DNA from 3 places in the Comamonas terrigena NBRC 13299 genome. Region 3 is predicted to be linked to each of the others. Evidence: predicted binding sites of a transcription regulator. Region 3 holds the regulator's gene; each other region holds the start of a gene.
The links. Region 3 encodes sigma-54, which starts transcription at its own class of promoters, with help from an activator protein. Its sites were predicted from a motif close to TGGCANGNAANCTGCTTT; they were not measured.
Positions count from the first base shown of each region.

Region 1: CT3_RS10550 (nitrate regulatory protein) is a predicted target of sigma-54. The motif match lies at 2,867-2,884, and genes of this name have one in related genera.
Region 2: glnA (type I glutamate--ammonia ligase) is a predicted target of sigma-54. The motif match lies at 4,141-4,158, and genes of this name have one in related genera.

Region 1 covers NZ_AP019749.1:2,324,875-2,331,972, forward strand. The annotation lists gene CT3_RS10540 (hypothetical protein) at 1-180, shown strand, start outside; gene CT3_RS10545 (NADP-dependent isocitrate dehydrogenase) at 447-2,678, shown strand; gene CT3_RS10550 (nitrate regulatory protein) at 2,914-4,200, shown strand; gene CT3_RS10555 (CmpA/NrtA family ABC transporter substrate-binding protein) at 4,636-5,874, shown strand; gene ntrB (nitrate ABC transporter permease) at 5,914-6,879, shown strand; gene CT3_RS10565 (ABC transporter ATP-binding protein) at 6,876-7,098, shown strand, end outside.
Region 2 covers NZ_AP019749.1:3,340,793-3,347,890, forward strand. The annotation lists gene ntrC (nitrogen regulation protein NR(I)) at 1-1,228, opposite strand, end outside; gene glnL (nitrogen regulation protein NR(II)) at 1,269-2,339, opposite strand; gene glnA (type I glutamate--ammonia ligase) at 2,681-4,096, opposite strand; gene CT3_RS15300 (EI24 domain-containing protein) at 4,447-5,283, opposite strand; gene CT3_RS15305 (sterol desaturase family protein) at 5,375-6,361, opposite strand; gene CT3_RS15310 (polysaccharide deacetylase family protein) at 6,406-7,098, opposite strand, start outside.
Region 3 covers NZ_AP019749.1:4,404,445-4,411,542, reverse strand. The annotation lists gene CT3_RS19970 (SPOR domain-containing protein) at 1-528, shown strand, start outside; gene CT3_RS19965 (thiol:disulfide interchange protein DsbA/DsbL) at 598-1,248, shown strand; gene lptA (lipopolysaccharide transport periplasmic protein LptA) at 1,403-2,044, shown strand; gene lptB (LPS export ABC transporter ATP-binding protein) at 2,041-2,820, shown strand; gene CT3_RS19950 (RNA polymerase factor sigma-54) at 2,877-4,442, shown strand; gene CT3_RS19945 (ribokinase) at 4,647-5,660, shown strand; gene CT3_RS19940 (hypothetical protein) at 5,712-6,083, opposite strand; gene CT3_RS19935 (THUMP domain-containing class I SAM-dependent RNA methyltransferase) at 6,224-7,098, shown strand, end outside.

The DNA.
Region 1 (7,098 bases), 2.1 Mb from region 3:
GGTTATCTGTTCAATACCCCCGAAACCGAAGACCGCTGGGTCGCGCGCGAAACCATCCGCCTGTGCTGGAAGGAAGTGCAGAAGCCGCCCAAAGAAGGCAAGCCCGTGCATTTCACCCAGCAATCCGAATGCGAAAAGCTGGAATTCGACTTCAAAACCCAATATGGGGAAAACCCCTGATTCAGGGGCATGAAATCGGGCGGTCCGCAGGGCGGCATGCCGTGGCCGGCCGGTGGCGAAGTTACAGCTTGTGCATCGCAGCATAAAACACCGTTCCGTAGTGTGGAAGCTGATGCTAAACTCAAGTCTTATACAAGAGTTGGGATTGCGATCGCAGGCCCGCTCTTGTGGTGCGCTACACAGATAGCGAGCCGGGCCTACCCGCCCGGTGCCAATACGCCACGCGCGCAGGCGCGGTTTTTGAACCCTAGACAACAGACCACAACATGTCTTCATCCTCCAAGATCATCTACACACTGACTGATGAAGCACCGATGCTGGCAACGTATTCGTTGCTGCCCATCGTGCAGGCGTTCACGCGCTCCGCTGGCATTGACGTCGAAACCCGCGACATCTCGCTGTCCGGCCGTATCCTGGCCCTGTTCCCCGAGCTGCTCAAGCCCGAGCAACGCATCGCCAACGACCTGGCCGAACTGGGCGAACTGGCCAAGAAGCCCGAAGCCAACATCATCAAGCTGCCGAACATCTCGGCCTCCATTCCCCAGCTCAAGGCTGCCATCAAGGAACTGCAAGGCAAGGGCTACGCCCTGCCCGACTATCCTGATGTGCCCGCCAACGACGTGGAAAAAGACGCCAAGGCCCGCTACGACAAGGTCAAGGGCTCGGCCGTGAATCCCGTGCTGCGTGAAGGCAACTCCGACCGCCGCGCACCGCTGTCGGTCAAGAACTACGCCCGCAAGCACCCCCACAAGATGGGCGCCTGGACGGCCGACAACAAGGCCCACGTGTCCCACATGGATGCTGGCGACTTCTACGGCAGCGAAAAGTCCACCGTCGTGGCCAACGCTGGCAATGTGCGCATCGAACTGGCCACCGCCGCCGGTGCCACCAATGTCCTCAAGGCCACCACCAAGGTGCTGGCCGGTGAAGTGATCGACGCCTCCGTCATCAGCAAGAAGGCCCTGCGCAGCTTCCTGGCCGCACAAGTGCAAGACGCCAAGGACCAGGGCGTGCTGTTCTCCGCCCACCTGAAGGCCACCATGATGAAGGTCTCCGACCCCATCATCTTCGGCCACGTGGTCTACGCCTACTACGGCCCCGTGCTGGACAAGCACGCCGCTGCACTGGCCGAGATCGGCTTCAACGCCAACAACGGCATCGGCGACCTGTACGCCCGCCTGGACAAGCTGCCCGAAGCCAAGCGCGCGGAAATCGAAGCAGACCTGAAGGCCCTGGCCGCCGACCGCCCCGCTCTGGCCATGGTCAACAGCGACAAGGGCATCACCTGCCTGCACGTGCCTTCCGACGTGATCGTTGACGCCTCCATGCCCGCCATGATCCGCGACTCCGGCGGTATGTGGAACGCCGAAGGCAAGCTGCAGGCCGCCAAGGCCGTCATCCCTGACCGCTGCTACGCTGGCGTCTACCAGACCGTCATTGACGACTGCAAGAAGCACGGCGCGCTGGACCCCGTCACCATGGGCACCGTGCCCAACGTGGGCCTGATGGCACAAGCCGCCGAAGAGTACGGCAGCCACGACAAGACCTTTGAAATCGCCGAAGCCGGCACCGTGCGCGTGGTGGACGAAGCCGGCGCCGTGCTGCTGGAACAAGCTGTCGAAGCCGGTGACATCTTCCGCATGTGCCAGGCAAAGGACGCACCCATCCGCGACTGGGTCAAGCTGGCCGTCAGCCGCGCCCGTGCCTCCGGCATGCCCGCCGTGTTCTGGCTGGACGAAAACCGCGCCCACGACGCACAGCTGATCAAGAAGGTCACCACCTACCTGAAGGACCATGACCTGTCCGGCCTGGACATCCAGATCATGTCGCCCGTCAAGGCTACCCAGTTCTCGCTGGACCGCATCCGCAAGGGCCAGGACACCATCTCCGTCACCGGAAACGTGCTGCGTGACTACCTGACCGACCTGTTCCCCATTCTGGAACTGGGCACCTCGGCTAAGATGCTCTCCATCGTGCCCCTGATGAACGGCGGCGGCCTGTTCGAAACAGGTGCCGGCGGCTCTGCCCCCAAGCACGTGCAGCAGTTTGTGGAAGAAGGCTTCCTGCGCTGGGATTCGCTGGGCGAATTCATGGCCCTGGCTGCTTCGCTGGAGCATCTGGCCGGCTTTGCCAAGAACCCCAAGGCCCAAGTGCTGGCCGACGCCCTGGACGCTGCCACCGGCCGCTTCCTGGACGAAAACAAGAGCCCCACGCGCAAGCCTGGTGCCGGCATCGACAACCGCGGCAGCCACTTCTATCTGGCCTCGTTCTGGGCCCAGGAACTGGCCAAGCAAGGCAAGGACGCCGAGCTGCAAGCCGTGTTCAAGCCCGTGGCCGAAGCCATGGTGACCAATGAAGCCAAGATCGTCGAAGAGCTGAACGCCGTGCAAGGCAAGCCTTCGGACATCGACGGCTACTACCGTCCCGATGAAGCCAAGACCGGCACCGCCATGCGCCCCAGCGCCACGCTGAACGCCATCGTCGGCAAGCTGGCCTAAAGCCAGGTCTGTGCCCTGCCTCTGTGAAGGGGCGGTGGCGACGGCTACCAAAAACCGGCCGTCCCTTTGCGGGGCGGCCGGTTTTTTTATGTCCGGGTTATCGCACCGGCCTGGCCTGCGTACAGTGCGGCCATCGTCAGGACTCTCTTGTGACGCGAATGCATGCGCCATGCACATGCACCACCATGAGGCACAGAACTTGCTGCCTGCACGGTAAAGCTCCGCATGCCCCACCATGACTTCTGCCCTGCATTACCTGATTGCCGTCCGCCGCTGTGAAATGGGCGAGCTGGAGCAACTGCTGCACACCAGCACCCTGGTGCGCCAACTGGGTGCGCTGATCCATGCGCTGCAGGCCGAGCGCGGCCTGTCCAACATCGTGCTGGCCAGTGGTGGGCAGCGCGGCACCAGCGTTCGGCTGGCGCAGGTCCAGACAGCGGACCGCTGCACGGCACAGCTGCACCAGGCACTGGCGCAACTCGATCTGAATGCCTTCCAGGGCGGTCACGGTGCGCGGCTGTTCAACCATATCGCCTATGTGTTGCAGGGGCTGGACGCCTTGCCCGCGCTGCGCCAGCAGGTCAGCGCGCTGGCGCTGACACCCGATGCCGCCACAGCGGCCTATATCCGCCTGATCGCTGGCCTGCTGGCCGTGGTCTTCGAGGCGGCCGACAGCGCCACCGAGCCAGGCATTTCCCGCCTGCTGGTGGCCATGTTCCACTTCATGCAAGGCAAGGAGCTGGCCGGCCAGGAGCGAGCCACCGGGGCCGCTGCCTTTGGCAGCGGCCGCAGCCAGGCCGCACGCCAGCAGCACTGGCTGCATCTGATCGACGCGCAGGAGCGCTGCTTTCAGGTGTTTGCCGATTGCGCACCCGCCACGCCATTGGCGCTGTGGGAAAAGACCCAGCACCACAACCCCGAGTTGCTGGTGATCGAGCGCATGCGCCGCATGGGCTGCACCGCCGCCACCGGTCAGGCCCTGGATGCCGAGCTGAGCACACCCTGGTTTGAAGCCTGCACCGCCCGCATGGATGCCTTGTATGCCATCGAGGTGCAGCTGGCTGACGAGCTGCAGCAACGCTGCACCGCCCAGCTGCAGGCGGCCCGACAGGCGCCAGAGCCACGGGCACTGTTGCAGCGCAGCGCCGGTGCGGGTGACGCCCCTGCCCCCGCAGCGCCCGACGGCCTGCCCGATTTCTTCCATGCACCAGCCCCCGAAACCACGCTGCAACTGGGCAACAGCCTGGCACCGCAGCTGGGCCAGTCGGTGCTGAGCCTGGTCCAGGAGCAATCCCAACGGCTGCGGGCCATGCAAGCCGAACTGGAAACCGTGCGCTCCGCCCTGACCGAACGCAAGACGCTGGAGCGCGCCAAGGGTCTGCTGATGGCGCACCGCCAGCTCAGCGAGAGCGAAGCACACAAGCTGCTGCGCCAGACCGCGATGAACCAGAACCGCCGCCTGATCGATGTGGCCGAGGCCGTGCTGGCCATGGCCGATCTGCTGCCGCCGGCGCAGGGCTGACCTTCCCGCACACCATCCGAAACGCACCAACACACAGCAGCACTGGCGCCGGCACCCCTGCTGCAGCGCACCAAAACCGCGCTGCCATCCACCGATATGCGCACTGCAAAGCGCATCACCGCGCTCCATAGGCGGTGCTTCCCTGGGGAAACCCGCCGCTGGCAAGCTGGCACGGTTTCTGCATTCCTTGGCGGTGAATCCCGGCCAACGGCGGTCTGGAATCAGCCCCCACACACAGGACAACGGCGTCCCCATCCCCTGCGCACCGCAGACGGATCGGGACGCCGTTGTGCTTTGCAGCGCTGGAAACAGCCCTGTGGTGGGATCCGTCGTTCCGTTGAAAAAGCATTCGCCCCACGCACTGGAAGGAGCCGAACCATGGCACAGCACACCCCGGATACCGCTTGCACTCCCCCATCCACCCCGGCAGACCCCATGGAAGCGGGCAGCCGCCGCCAGTTTCTGCGCCAGGCTGGCGGCATCGCCGCAGGTGCCGCCCTGTACACCCAGTTGGGACATGGTGGCGTATGGGCCGCCGGATCGGACGCCCCGGAGAAAAAGGAAGTGAAGATCGGCTTCATCCCGCTGACGGATTGCGCCAGCGTGGTCATGGCCTCGGTGCTGGGGCTGGACCAGAAGTACGGCGTCAAGATCATTCCCACCAAGGAAGCCAGCTGGGCCGGCGTGCGTGACAAGCTGGTCAACGGCGAGCTCGACTTCGCCCATGTCCTCTACGGCCTGGTCTACGGGCTGCACCTGGGTGTGAGCGGGCCCAAGAAGGAAATGGCCGTGCTGATGACGCTCAACCAAAACGGCCAGGCCATCACCCTGTCCAAGAAACTGGCGGACAAAGGCGCAGTGGATGCCGCCAGCCTGGCCAAGCTCATGGCCAGCGACAAGCGCGAATACACCTTTGCCCAGACCTTCCCCACCGGCACCCATGCCATGTGGCTCTATTACTGGTTGGCATCGGCCGGGATCGACCCGCTCAAGGACGCCAAGGTCATCACCGTGCCACCGCCGCAAATGGTGGCCAATATGCGCATTGGCAATATGGATGGCTTCTGCGTGGGCGAACCCTGGGGCCACCGCGCCATCATGGACAACATCGGCATCACCGCCGTCACCACGCAGGACATCTGGCAGGGCCACCCCGAAAAAGTGCTGGGCACCACAGCCGAATTCGCACAGAAAAACCCCAACACGGCGCGCGCCGTGATGATGGCCATTCTGGAAGCCGGCCGGTGGATCGACGCCAGCCTGCAGAACAAGCTGAAGATGGCCGAGACCATTGCCGGCAAAGCCTATGTGAACACCAGCGTGGACGCCATCAACCAGCGCATCCTGGGCCGTTACCAGAACGGTCTGGGCAAGACCTGGGACGACCCGAACCACATGAAGTTCTTTGCCGATGGCGCGGTGAACTACCCCTACCTGAGCGACGGCATGTGGTTCCTGACCCAGCACAAGCGCTGGGGCCTGCTCAAGAGCCACCCCGACTACCTGGCAGTGGCCAAGCAGATCAACCGCACCGACCTGTACAGCCAGGCCGCGGCACAGCTGAAGGTGAACGTGCCCAAGGACACCATGCGCAGTAGCAAGCTGATCGACGGCGTGGTGTGGGACGGCAAGGACCCCACCAAGTACGCCGACAGCTTCAAGGTCAAGGCCTGAGCCACTACCGCCCTTCATTGATTTTTCAGGAGAAGCACCATGGTCAGTGCCATCTTTCATTCCCCGCGCGGTGATGCAGCCCCGCCCCAGGGCGCCATCGCCGCCGCGGCCGCCAACGACGCCACCCACAGCGCCCCTGCCACGGCACACAGCAGCACCGCTGCCAGCGCCCATGCACCCACCACTGGCCCCATGCCGACGGCCCCTTCACGCCTGCGCCAGCTGCTGGCGGCACTGGCACAGACCGTGCTGCCCCCCATCATGGGACTGGCACTGCTGGTGGGCCTGTGGTCGCTGGTGTCAGGCAGCACCGGTCAGGCCATTCCAGGGCCGCTGGACACCTGGCAGCAGGCCGTCGAGGTGTTCAGTGACCCGTTCTACCGCAACGGCCCCAACGACCAGGGAGTGGGCTGGAACGTGCTGGCCTCGCTGCAGCGCGTGGGCCTGGGCTTCGGGCTGGCCGCGCTGGTGGGAATTCCGCTGGGATTTGTGATCGGTCGCTTCCGCTTTCTGTCCCGCATGTGCAACCCGCTGATCAGCCTGCTGCGCCCGGTCTCGCCGCTGGCCTGGCTGCCGATTGGCCTGCTGGTGTTCAAGGGCGCCAACCCCGCCGCCATCTGGACCATCTTCATCTGCTCCATCTGGCCCATGGTCATCAACACCGCGGTGGGCGTGCAGCGCGTGCCCCAGGACTATATGAACGTGGCCCGCGTGCTGAACCTGAGCGAATGGAAAATCGCCACCACCATCCTCTTCCCCTCGGTGCTCCCCTATCTGCTGACCGGTGTGCGCCTGGCCGTGGGCACGGCCTGGCTGGTCATCGTGGCCGCCGAGATGCTGACCGGCGGCGTGGGCATCGGCTTCTGGGTCTGGGACGAGTGGAACAACCTGAACGTCAAGAACATCATCATCGCCATCTTTGTGATCGGCATCGTGGGCCTGCTGCTGGAATGGGCACTGGTGAAACTGGCTTCGGCCTTTACGTTTGAAGAGGTGAAAGCATGAACCATCCGACCTTGCACAACCCGTCGCTCTCCACCAAGTTCATCCAGATCCAGGGTGTGGAGCAGACCTTCACCACGACCAAAGGGCTATTCCCTGCACTGCGCGACATCAACCTGAACATTGCCAGGGGCGAGTTCGTGAGCCTGATCGGCCACTCGGGCTGCGGCAAATCCACCCTGCTGAACCTGATTGCCGGGCTGACCACCCCCACCGCCGGCA
Region 2 (7,098 bases), 1.1 Mb from region 3:
GCACCGGACGGTGTTCGGCCACCACGGCCTCGACCGCTGGCGCGCTGGCCGGGGTGTGCAGCACTTCCGGCGGCAGGTCCTGTACGGAGATCACCTGGGCCGGGGCCATCACCGTCAACCAGTGGCAGATGTTTTCCAGCTGGCGCACATTGCCGGGGAAGCTGAACTGCGTCAGCCGCTGCAGCGCCTCCGGTGCAATGCGCTTGGGCTCCACGCCCAGCTGCTTGGCGCTTTTCTGCAGGAAGTGGCGTGCCAGCATGGGCACGTCTTCGCCGCGTTCGCGCAGCGACGGCAGGCGCAACCGGATCACGTTCAGGCGGTGGAACAAGTCTTCGCGGAACACTCCGTCCTTGACGCGCAGCTCCAGATCCTGGTGGGTGGCGGCGATCACGCGCACGCTGGTCTTGACGGCCGAGTGGCCGCCCACGCGGTAGAAATGCCCGTCCGACAGCACGCGCAGCAAGCGGGTCTGCAGCTCGAACGGCATGTCGCCGATTTCGTCCAGGAACAGCGTGCCGCCTTCGGCCTGCTCGAAGCGGCCGCGGCGCTGGGTCTGCGCGCCGGTGAAGGCGCCGCGCTCATGGCCGAACAGCTCGGATTCCAGCAGGTCCTTGGGGATGGCGGCGGTGTTGATGGCCACGAACGGTCCATTGGCCACGGGCGAATGCTTGTGCAGCGCGCGGGCCACCAGTTCCTTGCCGGAGCCAGATTCGCCGGTGATCAGCACCGTCACCAGGCTTTGGCTCAGGCGGCCGATGGCGCGGAACACGTCCTGCATGGCCGGAGCCTGGCCCAGCATTTCGGGCATGGCGGACTGGCGCTCTTCGGCCACCTGTTCGCGGCTGCTTTCCTCGACCGCACGGCGGATCAGGGCCACGGCCTTGGGCAGGTCGAACGGCTTGGGCAGGTATTCGAAGGCGCCGCTCTGGAAGGCGGAGACGGCGCTGTCCAGGTCGGAGTACGCCGTCATGATGATGACGGGCAGCTCCGGGTCTTTCTCGCGCACCTGCTCCAGCAGCTGCAGGCCGCTGCCACCAGGCATGCGGATGTCGCTGACCAGCACCTGCGGGCCCTGGCGTGCCGGGTCCCCGGCGGGCAAGGCGCTCAGCGCCTCCAGCACTTCACGCGGATTGGTGAAGCTGCGCGTGGCCAGGTTTTCACGGGCCAATGCCTTTTCCAGGACGAAGCGGATCGAGGGGTCGTCATCTACTATCCAGATCGGCTTCATGTTCGCGTAACCCTTTTCTTTCTATGTGAAACACCAGACCTCAAGGCAGAGGAATCAGGATACGGAAATCGGTGCGCCCCGGGCTGCTTTCGCATTCGATCAGCCCCTGGTGGCGTTGCACAAAGGTCTGCGCCAGCGGCAGTCCCAATCCGGATCCCCCATCCCGGCCTGTCACCAGCGGATAGAAAATCCGCTCCTTGATGTGCTCAGGCACGCCTGGTCCGTTGTCTATCACATGCAATTCCAATGCCAGCTTGTGGCGCTGGCGGCCCATCGTGACCTGGCGAGCCACGCGGGTGCGCAAGGTGATCTCGGCATCGCCCACGGCAATCCGGTCGGCCAGCACCTGGGCCGCGTTCTGCACGATGTTCAGCACCGCCTGGATCAGCTGGGCACGGTCGCCTCGGAACTCCGGGATGGAAATATCGTAGTCGCGCCGCACGGTCAGCCCCAGAGGGTGTTCCACCAGCACCAGCGAGCGCACGCGTTCGCAGACTTCGTGGATGTTGACGTCGCCCACCTGGTGGGGGTGGCGGTGCGGGGCCAGCAGACGGTCCACCAGGCTTTGCAGGCGGTCCGCCTCGTGGATGATGACCTGGGTGTATTCCTTGAGCTCGCGGCTGTCGAGGTCCATCTCCAGCAACTGGGCCGCGCCACGGATGCCGCCCAGCGGGTTCTTGATTTCATGCGCCAGGTTGCGCACCAGCTCCTTGTTGGCGGCCGCCTGTTCGACCAGCCGTTCCTCGCGGTCCTGGCGCACCTGCTGGTCCAGCACCCACAGCTCCACCAGTACCTCGCCGCGCTCTTCCAGCGGCGCGATGGTGGCGTGCACCATCAGCGGCTCCTGCACCGGCGGAACCAGCGTGGTGTCAAAGCGCATGGCGGCGTAGTCCAGCCCCTTGCCACCCGCCAGGGCGTTGTCGAGCAGCGCAGGCTGGGCAATGAAGGTGGAGAAGCGGCTGCCGTCGAGCATGCGGCGCGACATGCCCAGGGTGTTTTCCAGCGCCGCGTTCGCAAAGATCACCTCGCCATGGCGGTTGAGCACCACGGTCAGTGTGGACAACAGGTCCAGCACGGCAAAGCGCTGGGCGGTCAGATGCGTATCGGTCATGCAAATACCAAGCAAGCTCAGTGCCTGGCCGGGGTGCGTTCAGGTAAAAACAAGAGCAGGCGATGCGCGCTGCAGAGGCCCTGCATCCCATTATGGGCATGAATCACGGCCGATGGGCCGGTGGCCCGCTTCGCCGGGGATGGACGCCGACACAGGCGACGGCCTGACAGGCCCAGCGGAGGTAACGGGGATGCAACCCGGCAGCACGCCACTGCCCTCTCCCCCCTCCCGGCAAGAAGCCCCCCAACCGATCGGGATGCAGACAAAAAAGGCGGCCCGGAGGCCGCCTTTTTTAGAGTGCCTGGAGGGCCCGTGCCGCGAGCGGCAGGCCCCCACAGGGCTTACAGGGAGTAGTACATGTCGTATTCGACAGGGTGCACGGCCTGACGGAAGCGGGTCACTTCGCCCATCTTCAGCTCGATGTAGGCGTCGATCATGCTGTCGGAGAACACACCACCCTTGGTCAGGAAGGCGCGGTCGGCGTCCAGGGCTTCCAGAGCCTGGTCCAGGCTGTGGCAGACGGTGGGCACCAGCTTGTCTTCTTCCGGAGGCAGGTGGTACAGATCCTTGGTGGCGGCTTCGCCGGGGTGGATCTTGTTTTCCACGCCGTCCAGACCGGCCATCAGCAGCGCTGCGAAGCCCTGGTAGGGGTTCATCAGTGGATCGGGGAAGCGGGCTTCCACGCGGCGGCCCTTGGGGTTGCTCACGTAAGGAATACGGATGGAAGCGGAACGGTTCTTGGCCGAGTAAGCCAGCTTCACAGGCGCTTCAAAGCCGGGCACCAGACGCTTGTACGAGTTCGTACCGGGGTTGGTGATGGCGTTCAGGGCACGGGCGTGCTTGATGATGCCGCCGATGTAGTACAGGGCGAAGTCGGACAGACCGGCATAGCCGTCACCGGCGAACAGGTTCTTGCCGTCCTTCCACACGGACTGGTGCACGTGCATGCCGGAGCCGTTGTCGCCAGCGTAGGGCTTGGGCATGAAGGTCGCGGTCTTGCCGTAGGTGTTGGCCACGTTCCAGATCACGTACTTCTGCAGCTGGGTCCAGTCAGCGCGTTCCACCAGAGTGGAGAAGCGGGTACCCAGTTCGTTCTGGCCAGCGCCCGCCACTTCGTGGTGGAACACTTCGACCGGAATGCCCAGGGATTCCAGGATCAGGGACATTTCGGCGCGCATGTCTTGCGTGCTGTCGACGGGAGGCACGGGGAAGTAGCCGCCCTTGACGCGGGGACGGTGACCACGGTTGCCGGTTTCGAACTTGGCGCCGCTGTTCCAGGGGGCTTCGTATTCTTCGATTTCGAAGAAGGGGTTGTGGGGTTCGGTACCCCAACGCACGCCGTCGAAGATGAAGAATTCGGGTTCGGGACCGAAGTAGGCGGTGTCGCCCAGACCGGAAGCCTTCAGGTAGGCTTCAGCGCGCTTGGCCACGGAGCGGGGATCGCGGTCGTAGGCCTTGCCGTCACCGGGTTCGATCACGTCACACTGCAGGATCAGCGTGGTTTCTTCAAAGAAAGGATCGATGTTGGCGGTGCTGGGATCGGGCATCAGCAGCATGTCCGAGGCTTCGATACCCTTCCAGCCGGCGACCGACGAACCGTCGAAAGCGTGGCCCGACGTGAACTTGTCTTCGTCAAAGTGCGACAGGGGCACGGTCACGTGCTGTTCCTTACCGCGGGTATCGGTGAAGCGCAGATCGACGAACTTGACGTCGTTCTCCTTCACAATGCTCATCACGTCTGCAACGGTCTTAGCCATCAGGTATCTCCTGGAAAAGCGCTTGAAAAAAGTACGGGGGATGCAAAGCAGAATGCGTGCCAGGGCCGCAGTTGGACTGCCTTCCCTGGGTGCAGTGGCGCCGCGCACCGAAAACCACTGCCATGCACCCCTCGATAATCACCGAGTTGGTGCAAAAAAGCAGAGTACGCCTGTCGAACTTCTGATTGCACTGTTTTGGTGCATTTAAGCACCTAAATAGTGCCGCCGTTCAACCACATGCTCCGCATCGCAGGCCGTCAGTGTAGCCGCGCCCAGGGCTGTAGCGAAGGCTTGCACCGGTTTCGCACGCCATTGCGCCGCCATCCTGGTGCGCTGCCGCCAAGCCTGGCTCAGGGCACGCGCACCGCGTCCGGTGCCGCCCCCTGGGTGACGGCCTCGCGCCGCAGCTGTTCCAGTGCCGCCAGGCAGAAATGGGCAAACCACAGCGACGACAGCGCGAACACCAGTGCGTAGATCCAGATGGCCAGCGGCACCAGCAGCCAGAACAGCGCCACGAACACCACGCCCGAGGCCCAGACCACGCTGGGCGCAGCCCCCATCACCCCACAGACCACGCCCATGCCCAGCAGCGGCATGCGAAAGCGTGTGAGCACCGCCTGGCGCTCGGCCTGGCTGGCGTGTTCGGCCAGGGCATCGAAGGCCATCACGCGGTAGGTGAGCCAGCCCCACACCAGCGGCGGCACCACCAGCACCAGCGGCGGAATGAACCACAGCGGGATGGACAGCACCAGCACCACCAGGGCAATCAGCGTGGAGCCCAGGGCCCAGGCCAGCGCCTGCCACCAGTGACCGCCCTGCTTGCGCTCCAGCAAGGGAAAGCGCCGCTCGGCCACCCATTCCACCAGCTTGGGCGTCATGAACAGGGACACCAGCATCAGCACCAACACCACCAGCAGCCCCGTGGCCGCCAGCACCAGCAGCACGGAACCCAGCACCTCGACACCCCAGCTCAGGCCGCGCTCCTGCATCCAGTGCCACACCGCGCCCAGCCAGCCCACGCCTTCCAGCGTCTGCACCGTCCAGTGCAGCGCCGGCTGCCAGAACAGCCAGGACAGCAGCGCGGCCAGCAGCGCCATCAACAGCAGCGGGAACAGCGACCAGGCAATCACCTTGCGGTGCAGGCAATTGCCCAGCGCGCGGACAAAGGAGGCTATCAGCAGGTTCATGCCCCGCAGCATAGCGGTCTGTGCGCACAATGCCATAGGACAGCGGCCACTTTGCCGCGGTGCATGCCGGGGCACCCTGCCCCCTGCCCGCTCAGGCGCGGTTCACCAGCCGCAGCAGGCCCTTCCACTGCTGGGACCAGAAGCCCTGGCCATAATCGCGCAGTTGGCCCTGGGCATTGGGCTGCACCTGGTCGCGCACGCCGGTGGGGTCCCAGCGCAGCTCGAAGTTGGCCGTGCCCCACAGCATGTCCCACCAGGGCAGCAGCACGCCAAAGTTGTTGCCATGGGCCTTCTGGTTGCGCACCGGGGCCCGCATTTCATGGCCGATGCCGATGGTGTGGTGGCGGCGGTGAAAACGCGGGCTGACCCAGAGGCGCTCGCCCACCGTGCCGAACCAGACGCGCAGATTGGCGTGCTGGAAGCTTTCGCTCAGCTGCGTCAGCGCCACCAGCAGCACGAACTGCGCCGGCTGCACCCCGATCAGCTGGGCCACCACCACGATGATGCTGTCGCGCACCACATCGTCCAGCAGGTGGTTGCGGTTGTCGCTCCACATGGTCATCTGCCGCTGCGAATGGTGCAGCGCATGCAGCTTCCACCACCAGCCCCAGCTGTGCTGGCCGCGGTGGATCCAGTAGTCCAGCAGGTCGAACACCAGCAGGTAGAGGATGAAGCTGATCCAGGCCTTGTCCGTCACGCCCGGCCACAGGCCTTCCAGCTGGAAGGTGGGCAGGCCCCAGACATGCAGCTGGCCGAACAGGTCGTTCCACAGCGGCTCGGTGGAAAAGAACAACGCCACCCGGAACAGGCCCAGCCGGTGCACCAGGGTGTAGAGCATGTCCACGCGGATGGCACGGCGGTCGGTCACCGCCTCCACCGGACGCCAGCGCTGCAGCGGGGCAATCACCAGCACCAGCACCAGCAGTTGCAGCAGTCCCACCAGCAGCCAGCCCGTGGCCTCAAAGGCGTCTTCCATCAGGCTGGCCATGCCGGCGTAATACAGCACCGGCTGGACCACGCCTTCGTACAGGCCTTGCTGGGCCTGGCCAAACCATTGGGACAATGTCTCCCACACCATGTTCTTCCCTCATTGCGGCGGATCCTGCTGTCCGCACTGTAGTCCTACGGCTGGCGCGCAGTCGCCGCCGCAGCGGTGTGACCCTGCACCCAGGCACGGTAGTCGGGGTGCTGGTCCAGCGTGCGAAAGCAAAAGCCCTTGGCCTGCAGGCCGGTGATCAGCGGCTCCAGCACCGCCGGCGCCCAGGGATCCTTGCGTGACCAGATGCCCAGGTGGGCCAGCAGCACATCGCCCGGGCGGATGCGCGCCAGCGCCTGCTGCAGCAAGGCGGCGTTGCTGAACTTCTCGCTGGACAGCTCGTCCCCCAGAAAACCGGCCGGCGACCAGCCCACGTGCTTGAAGCCGCAGGCCTCGGCCGCCTGCAGCAGCTGGGGCGAGGTCTTGCCACCGGGCGCACGCCATAGCGGCAGTGGTGCCTGGCCGGTGGTCTGGCGCAGCCATTCGCTGGACTTGCGGATCTCGGCGCAGTACTGCGCGGCGCTGAGCGTGACGGTCTGGTCCTTGTGCGCGCCCTGCGAAGGCCGCACACGGAAGGAGCGGTCCGCCGCCGCGCCCAGGTCGCCACGCCAGTAGGTGTGGTCCCAGGTGTGGCTGGCAAAGCGGTGCCCTTCCTGGGCGCGCGCCTTCCACCACGGCGCCCAATGCGTGCCCAGACTGCCGTCGCCCTGCTGCGTGGTCTCGTTGGCGGCAAAAAAGGTGACGCGAACCTGGTGGCGGCGCAGCACATCGGCCACCAG
Region 3 (7,098 bases):
AAGAACTGGGACCCGAACTCGCCGCTGTACGGCAAGAACCCGGCCAACCAGACGCAGACGCAGCCGGTGACCCAGCAGCCCGTGGCGCCCACCGCGCCGCCGGTGGCCACGCCCACCACGCCACCGACCAGTGGCCCGGCCACGGGTGTCAGCACCCCGCCGGCCACTCCGCCGGCGCAGGACGCCAAGAAACCTGACGGCAAGGCCTCCTCGGCGGACCCGCTGGGGGACCTGGCCAACCAGAAGCTCAAGCAGTCGGAGGCCAAGGCCGCCGCCGCTTCGGGTTCGGACGGTTTCGACTACTTTGTGCAGGCGGGTGCCTTCCGCACCCAGGCCGACGCCGATGCCCAGCGCGCCAAGCTGGCCATGCTGGGCTGGGAAGCCCGCGTGAGCGAGCGCGAGCAGAACGGCCGCACCGTGTTCCGGGTGCGGGTGGGTCCATTCGGCAAGCGTGACGACGCCGAGCAGCTCAAGGGCAAGCTCGACGGCGCCGGGGTGGATTCGGCCCTGGTGCGCGTGCAGCGCTGACCGGCAGAACTTTTTGCCACGGCCCGGCTCTGACTGGGCAGTGAATATCCCCTAACAGGAGTAGCTTTGATGAAACGCCGTGAGTTTTCCTTGGCCGTCACCTCGGTCGCATCTGCCATGGCCCTGGGCGCCACCGCGACCGCCCATGCCCAGGCCGCCGCCCCCAAGGAAGGCAAGGACTATGTGAAACTGTCCAAGCCCGCCACCACCGAGGCACCTGCCGGCAAGGTGGAAGTGGTCGAGTTCTTCTGGTACAGCTGTCCGCATTGCAACGCTTTCGAGCCGGCATTCGCCGCCTGGAAGCAGAAGGCTCCCGCCCATGTGGTGGTGCGCCGTGTGCCCGTGGCCTTCAACGCCAGCTTCGTGCCCCAGCAAAAGCTGTATTTCACGCTGCAGGCCATGGACAACTTCGATGCCATGCACGTCAAGGTGTTCCACGCCATCCACGTGGAGCGCAACAAGCTGGCCACCGATGACGCCATCTTCGAATGGGTGGGCAAGCAGGGCGCGAACGTGGCCAAGTTCAAGGAGATCTACAACTCCTTCACCGTGGCCAATCAGGTGCGCAAGGCTTCGGCGCTGCAGCAGGAATACGATGTGGAGGGCGTGCCTTCCATGGGCGTGGCCGGCAAGTTCTACACCGACGGCCCCCGCGCCGGCAGCATGCAGAACGTGCTGAATGTGGTGGATTACCTGGCCAACCAGAGCCGCAAGGCCTGAGCGGTCCCGCTTTCGCCCGGCAGGGCCTGACCGCCCTGCACCCAGCCCGCTTTCCAGCGGGCTTTTTTGTGTCGATTTCCCTGCGAGTCGCCCACAGGGCAGCCCTGGGGAAAACCAGTGCCCTACAATGGCTGCAAGATTCATGCCTTCTCACATGACACGCAAACTCCTCCCGATACTCGCGCTTACGGTCCTGGCAGCTGCCATGGGCACGGCACAGGCCGAAAAGGCCGATCGCAACAAGCCCATGAACATCGAAGCCGATGCGCTGCACCATGACGAGCTGCAGCAGGTCAGCACGTTCACGGGCAATGTGGTGCTGACCAAGGGCACCATCGTGCTGCGCGGCGCCAAGCTGGAAGTGCGCCAGGACGCCGAGGGTTACCAGTTCGGCAAGGTCTGGGCGGCCCCCGGCAAGCGCGCGTTCTTCCGCCAGAAGCGCGACACCCAGCCCGGTGCACCCGAAGAGTACGTGGAAGGCGAAGGCGAAATCATCGAGTACGACGGCAAGAAGGACGATGTGCGCCTGATCCAGCGGGGCCAGCTGCGCGGCTACACCGGCGCCACGCTGAGTGACGACATCACCGGCAACATCATCACCTACAACAACCTGACCGATGTGTTCACCGTGGACGGCAACCGCCGCGCCACGCCGGGCAGCGAGGAAGCTGCGGCCGGCTCCGGTGGCCGCGTGCGCGCCGTGCTGGCGCCCAAGACCCAGCCCCCGCAGGCCCCGGTGGCGCCGAGTGCGCAGCCGCTCAAGCCTTCGGACACCATGAAATCGCGCAACCCGTGACCCGCTCTTCCGACACCCCGACCGCCCCAGGCGCCAGCAGCCGCCTGGAAGTGCACCATCTGGCCAAGTCCTATGGCAGCCGCAAGGTGGTCAAGGACGTGTCCCTGGCCGTGCAGAAAGGCGAAGTGGTGGGCTTGCTCGGCCCCAATGGCGCGGGCAAGACCACTTCGTTCTACATGATCGTGGGCCTGGTGCGCAGCGATGCCGGCGATATCTACATCGACGGCCACTCGGTGGCGAACATGCCCATCCACCAGCGTTCGCGCCTGGGTCTGTCCTACCTGCCGCAGGAAGCCTCCATCTTCCGCAAGCTCAGCGTGGAAGACAATGTGCGCGCCGTGCTGGAGCTGCAGCAGGATGAACAGGGCAAGCCCCTGACCAAGGCCGAGGTGGAGCGGCGCCTGACCGATCTGCTCAAGGAACTGCGTGTGGACCACCTGCGCTCCTCGCCGGCGATTGCGCTGTCGGGTGGCGAGCGCCGCCGCGTGGAAATCGCCCGGGCCCTGGCCACGCAGCCGCGCTTCATCCTGCTGGACGAGCCGTTTGCGGGTATCGACCCCATCGCGGTGATCGAGATCCAGCGCATCATCGGCTTCCTCAAGGAGCGCGGTATCGGGGTGCTGATCACCGACCACAACGTGCGCGAGACGCTGGGCATCTGCGACCACGCCTTCATCATCAGCGACGGCCATGTGCTGGCGCAGGGCACACCGGAAGAGATTGTGGAGAACGCCGACGTCCGGCGGGTCTACCTGGGCGAACATTTCAGGATGTAGCCCGTCACTTCCGCCGCCACGACACACACACAAGATCACAGAGAGGGAGCGTCGCGTTGAAGCCTGGTTTGTCACTGCGGGTGTCGCAGCATTTGGCGCTGACGCCGCAATTGCAGCAGTCGATCCGCTTGCTGCAGCTGTCCACGCTGGAGCTGGCGCAGGAAGTCGAGCAGATGCTCGACGACAACCCGTTTCTGGAAGTCGACAGCGACGACGCCCCCCGCGAAGACTTCGGCCTGTCCCAGTCGGACACGCCGGCGCAGGGCGATGACTATGCCGCCGATGGCGCGCTGACGGCAGGGGCTGCGGAGGCGCCCGCCGACAGTGCGGAAGGCCCCGGCAGCACGGAATACGATGCCCCCGACTGGGAGGGCGACGGCACCAGCGAACTGCGCCCCGATGACAGCGAATGGGGCGGCGATGCCCCGGCGCGCAACGCCCAGGGCGGCGATGGCGACGAGGTCAGCGCCCTGGATCTGGCCCGTGCACATGAATCGCTGACCGACCACCTGCTGCGCCAGTCGCTGTCGCTGCACCTGTCCGAGCTGGACCGCTATGTGCTGCGTTTCCTGATCGAGAACCTGAATGACGACGGCTACCTCGAAGAGTCGCTGCAGTCCCTGGCCGAGGGCCTGGCCGGCACGGACGATCCAGAGCAGCTCGACGAGCTGGTGCACCGCTTCACCGTGGCACTGCGGCTGCTGCACAGCCTGGAGCCGGTGGGCGTGGGCGCCCAGGGGCTGGCCGAATGCCTGCAGTTGCAGCTGAACCATCTGCTGCAGCGCGGTGAGGCCGAGGCCAGTGTGGTGGAGACGGCGCTGACCATCTGCGCCCAGCCGCTGGACCTGCTGGCCCGGCGCGATGTGCGCCGCCTGATGCAGGCCACCGGCAGCAGCGAAGAGCGCACCCGCATGGCCATGGCACTGATCGCCCGGCTGGAGCCCCGGCCCGGCCGGCGCTTTGTCAATGTGGAGCGCAACATCATCGTGCCGGACGTGATCGTCACCCGCGCCGGCCGCCGCGCCAGCGAAGGCACACCCCAGTTCAACGTGCAGCTCAACCCCGACGTGCTGCCGCGTCTGCGCGTGCACGATGTGTATGCCGGTGCGCTGCGCGGCCACAAGGGCAGCGAAGGCCATGCCGGCCTGCAGCAGCGCCTGCAGGAAGCCCGCTGGTTCATCAAGAACGTGCAGCAGCGTTTCGACACCATCTTGCGGGTGTCGCGCGCCATCGTGGAGCGGCAGAAGAACTTCTTCGTGCACGGCGAGCTGGCCATGCGCCCGCTGGTGCTGCGCGACATCGCCGACGAACTGGGCCTGCACGAATCCACCATCAGCCGGGTGACCACCGCCAAGTACATGGCCACGCCGCACGGCACCTTCGAGCTCAAGTATTTCTTCGGCTCCGGGCTGGGCACGGAAACCGGCGGCAATGCCTCCAGCACCGCAGTGCGGGCGCTGATCAAGCAGTTTGTCTCGGCCGAGAACGCCAAGAAGCCGCTGTCGGACAGCCAGATCGCCGAAATGCTCAAGGAGCAGGGCATCGAGTGCGCCCGCCGCACCGTGGCCAAGTACCGTGAGGCGCTGAAGATCGCGCCGGCCAATCTGCGCAAGACGCTGTAAGCGCAGCGGGGCTGCAGAGGGCGGCGGGGCGCCCGGTGAGGCCACGGCCCGCGGTGGCGGAACCCCTGCGTGGCATGCTGCGCTGCCGCAATCCCCCAGACCCGTGCAAACCGGCTGGGCAGCGCCGGCAGTTGGAGGTATCGTGCAGCCATCCTTGGTTCATTCCGCACATGCCACGGCCGTTGGCAGCAAAGGAGACCCCCCATGGTTGCACCGCTTTCTTCTTCCGCGCTGCCTCGCAAGCTGCTGTCGGCGCAGCCCGAACCCGACCACCCGCACAGCGTGGCCCGCATCGCCGTGGTGGGAAGCCTGCACATGGATGCGGTGCTGCACTTGGAACGCGTGCCCCGGGCCGGGGAAACCGTGATGGCCCACAGCCTGCGCTACCTGCCTGGCGGCAAAGGCGGCAACCAGGCCGTGGCCTGCGCACGCCACGGCGCCCAGGTCACGCTGTTTGGCTGCGTAGGCCGCGACCACCATGGCAACAGCCTGCGGCTGGCGCTGCACGACGCCGGCGTGGACATGGACCATGTGCAGGTGCTGGACGGGGTCTCTACCGGTGCGGCCATGGTGCTGGTGGAGGGCAATGGCCAGAACCGGATCTGCGTGGTGCCCGGCGCCAATGTGCTGCTGGAGCTGCCGGATGAGGCGCTGCTGAACGTGCTGGCCCAGGCCGATTTCGTGCTGCTGCAGCGCGAGACCTCGGACAGCGTGCTGGAGCAGGTGCTGGAGGCAGCACGCAGCGCCGGCTGCCGCGTGGTCTTCAACCCTTCACCGGTGCGCGAGCTGCCTGAAGCCTGGTGGCCCCTGGTCCACACCCTGGTGGTCAATGAGGTCGAAGCCGCCGCCTACAGCGATCAGGTGGTGGACAGCCCGGCCACGGCAGCCGACGCCGCCCAGCGCCTGCTGGCACGGGGCGTGTCCCAGGTGGTGGTCACGCTGGGTGCTCAGGGGGCGGTGGCCGTCTGCGGCGGGCGTGTCAGCACCCATCCCGCGCTGGCGCTGCCGGTGCTGGACACCACGGGGGCGGGCGACAGCTTTCTGGGGGCGCTGGTCACCCGGCTGGCCGAAGGCCATGCCCTGGGCGATGCCGTGCAATGGGGCATACGTGCCGCCAGCCTGTGCATGGGCCAGGTGGGCGCCCAGCCTTCCATACCGCAGCGGGCCCAGGTCGAAGCCCTGGCCGGTGGCGTGGCCAGCCCGCTGCATGTGCAGTAGGCGGCGGGGCGAGCGCGCCAGCCGCCGTGCCGGGCTGCAGGCGTGCCGTGCTCAGCGGGTGCTGCCGTCGCAGTAGGCGTGCCAGCCCGCCGGGGTGTTTTCAAAGCCGCGCTGCAGGGCCAGCTCCCAGGGGCGTTCGCAACTCTTGGTGCGTTCGCACCAGGCATGGCCGGTGGAAGGCTTGCAGCCATGGCTGTCGGTGCGCTTGCCCAGAATCGGCGGCTCCGGGGTTTCGTCCAGCGGCTGGGGTTCGGCCACGGCAGGCGCAGTGGCTGCGGCGGGCATGGCCTGGCCGGCGGTGGCAGGCGCTGCCGGCTGGGTGGGCGCGGACTGGCAGGCGCTGAGCAGGGCCAGGGCCGAAGCAGCCAGCAGCAGGCGGACACGGGCCAGTGCCGGGACAGAGGTCAGGAAATGCGTAGACATGCCCGCATCGTACGCAAATCCCGGCGGTGCGGAGTGTCCGGGAGGCCAGCAGGGGAGCCTGGACGGTCCGGACAGGGGGGACGCAGAAACTCCACCGCGCGCCGTGGCCGGGGTGTCTCGCGTATCCTTGGCGGCTTGCTATGAACCAATTGCACCTGTTTTTGCCCTGCGCCGCCGGCGTCGAGGGCTTTTTGGCCGACGAGGTCCACGCCATCACCGGCGCCACCGGGCAAGACCTGCTGGTGGGCCGGGGCGGCGTGATGCTGCGCGGCATGTGGCGCGACGCCCTGCTGCTCAACCTGCACAGCCGGCTGGCACAGCGCGTGCTGATCGAGCTGTCGCACAGCATGTACCGCAACGAGAACGATCTGTACCGCGCGGCCAGCGAGGTGGCCTGGGAGATCTGGTTTTCGCCCCAGGAGACCTTCAAGATCGAGGTCACGGCCCAGCACAGCCCGCTGACCAGCCTGAACTTTGCCGCCTTGCGCGTGAAGGACGCCATTGCCGACCGCTTCCGTGCCAAGCGCCACGGCGTGCGCCCCAGCGTGGAGACGCACCACCCCGATGTGCGCGTGCACCTGCACCTGACCACCGACGGCGCCACCATCTATATCGACACCTCGGGCGAAGCGCTGTTCAAACGCGGCTGGCGCGAGGACAAGGGCGACGCCCCGCTGAAGGAAACCCTGGCCGCCGCCATGCTGGCCGCCAGCGGCTGGGACCCGCATGGCGACAACCCGCAGCCGCTGTACGACCCCTGCTGCGGCAGCGGCACCGTGGTGATCGAGGCCGCGCAGATTGCGCGCAAGATTCCCGCCGGCATTCTGCGCCGCTTTGCGTTCGAGAAGCTGGTGCCGTTCCAGCGCCATGTCTGGGAAGCCATGCTGGATGAGGCGGAAAGCGCCATCCTGCCCGAGTCGCCCGTGGGCATTTACGGTTCCGACATCGCCTTCCGGATGGTGGACTTTGCCCAGCGCAATGCCGAACGCGCCGGGGTGGCCGACACCATCCAGCT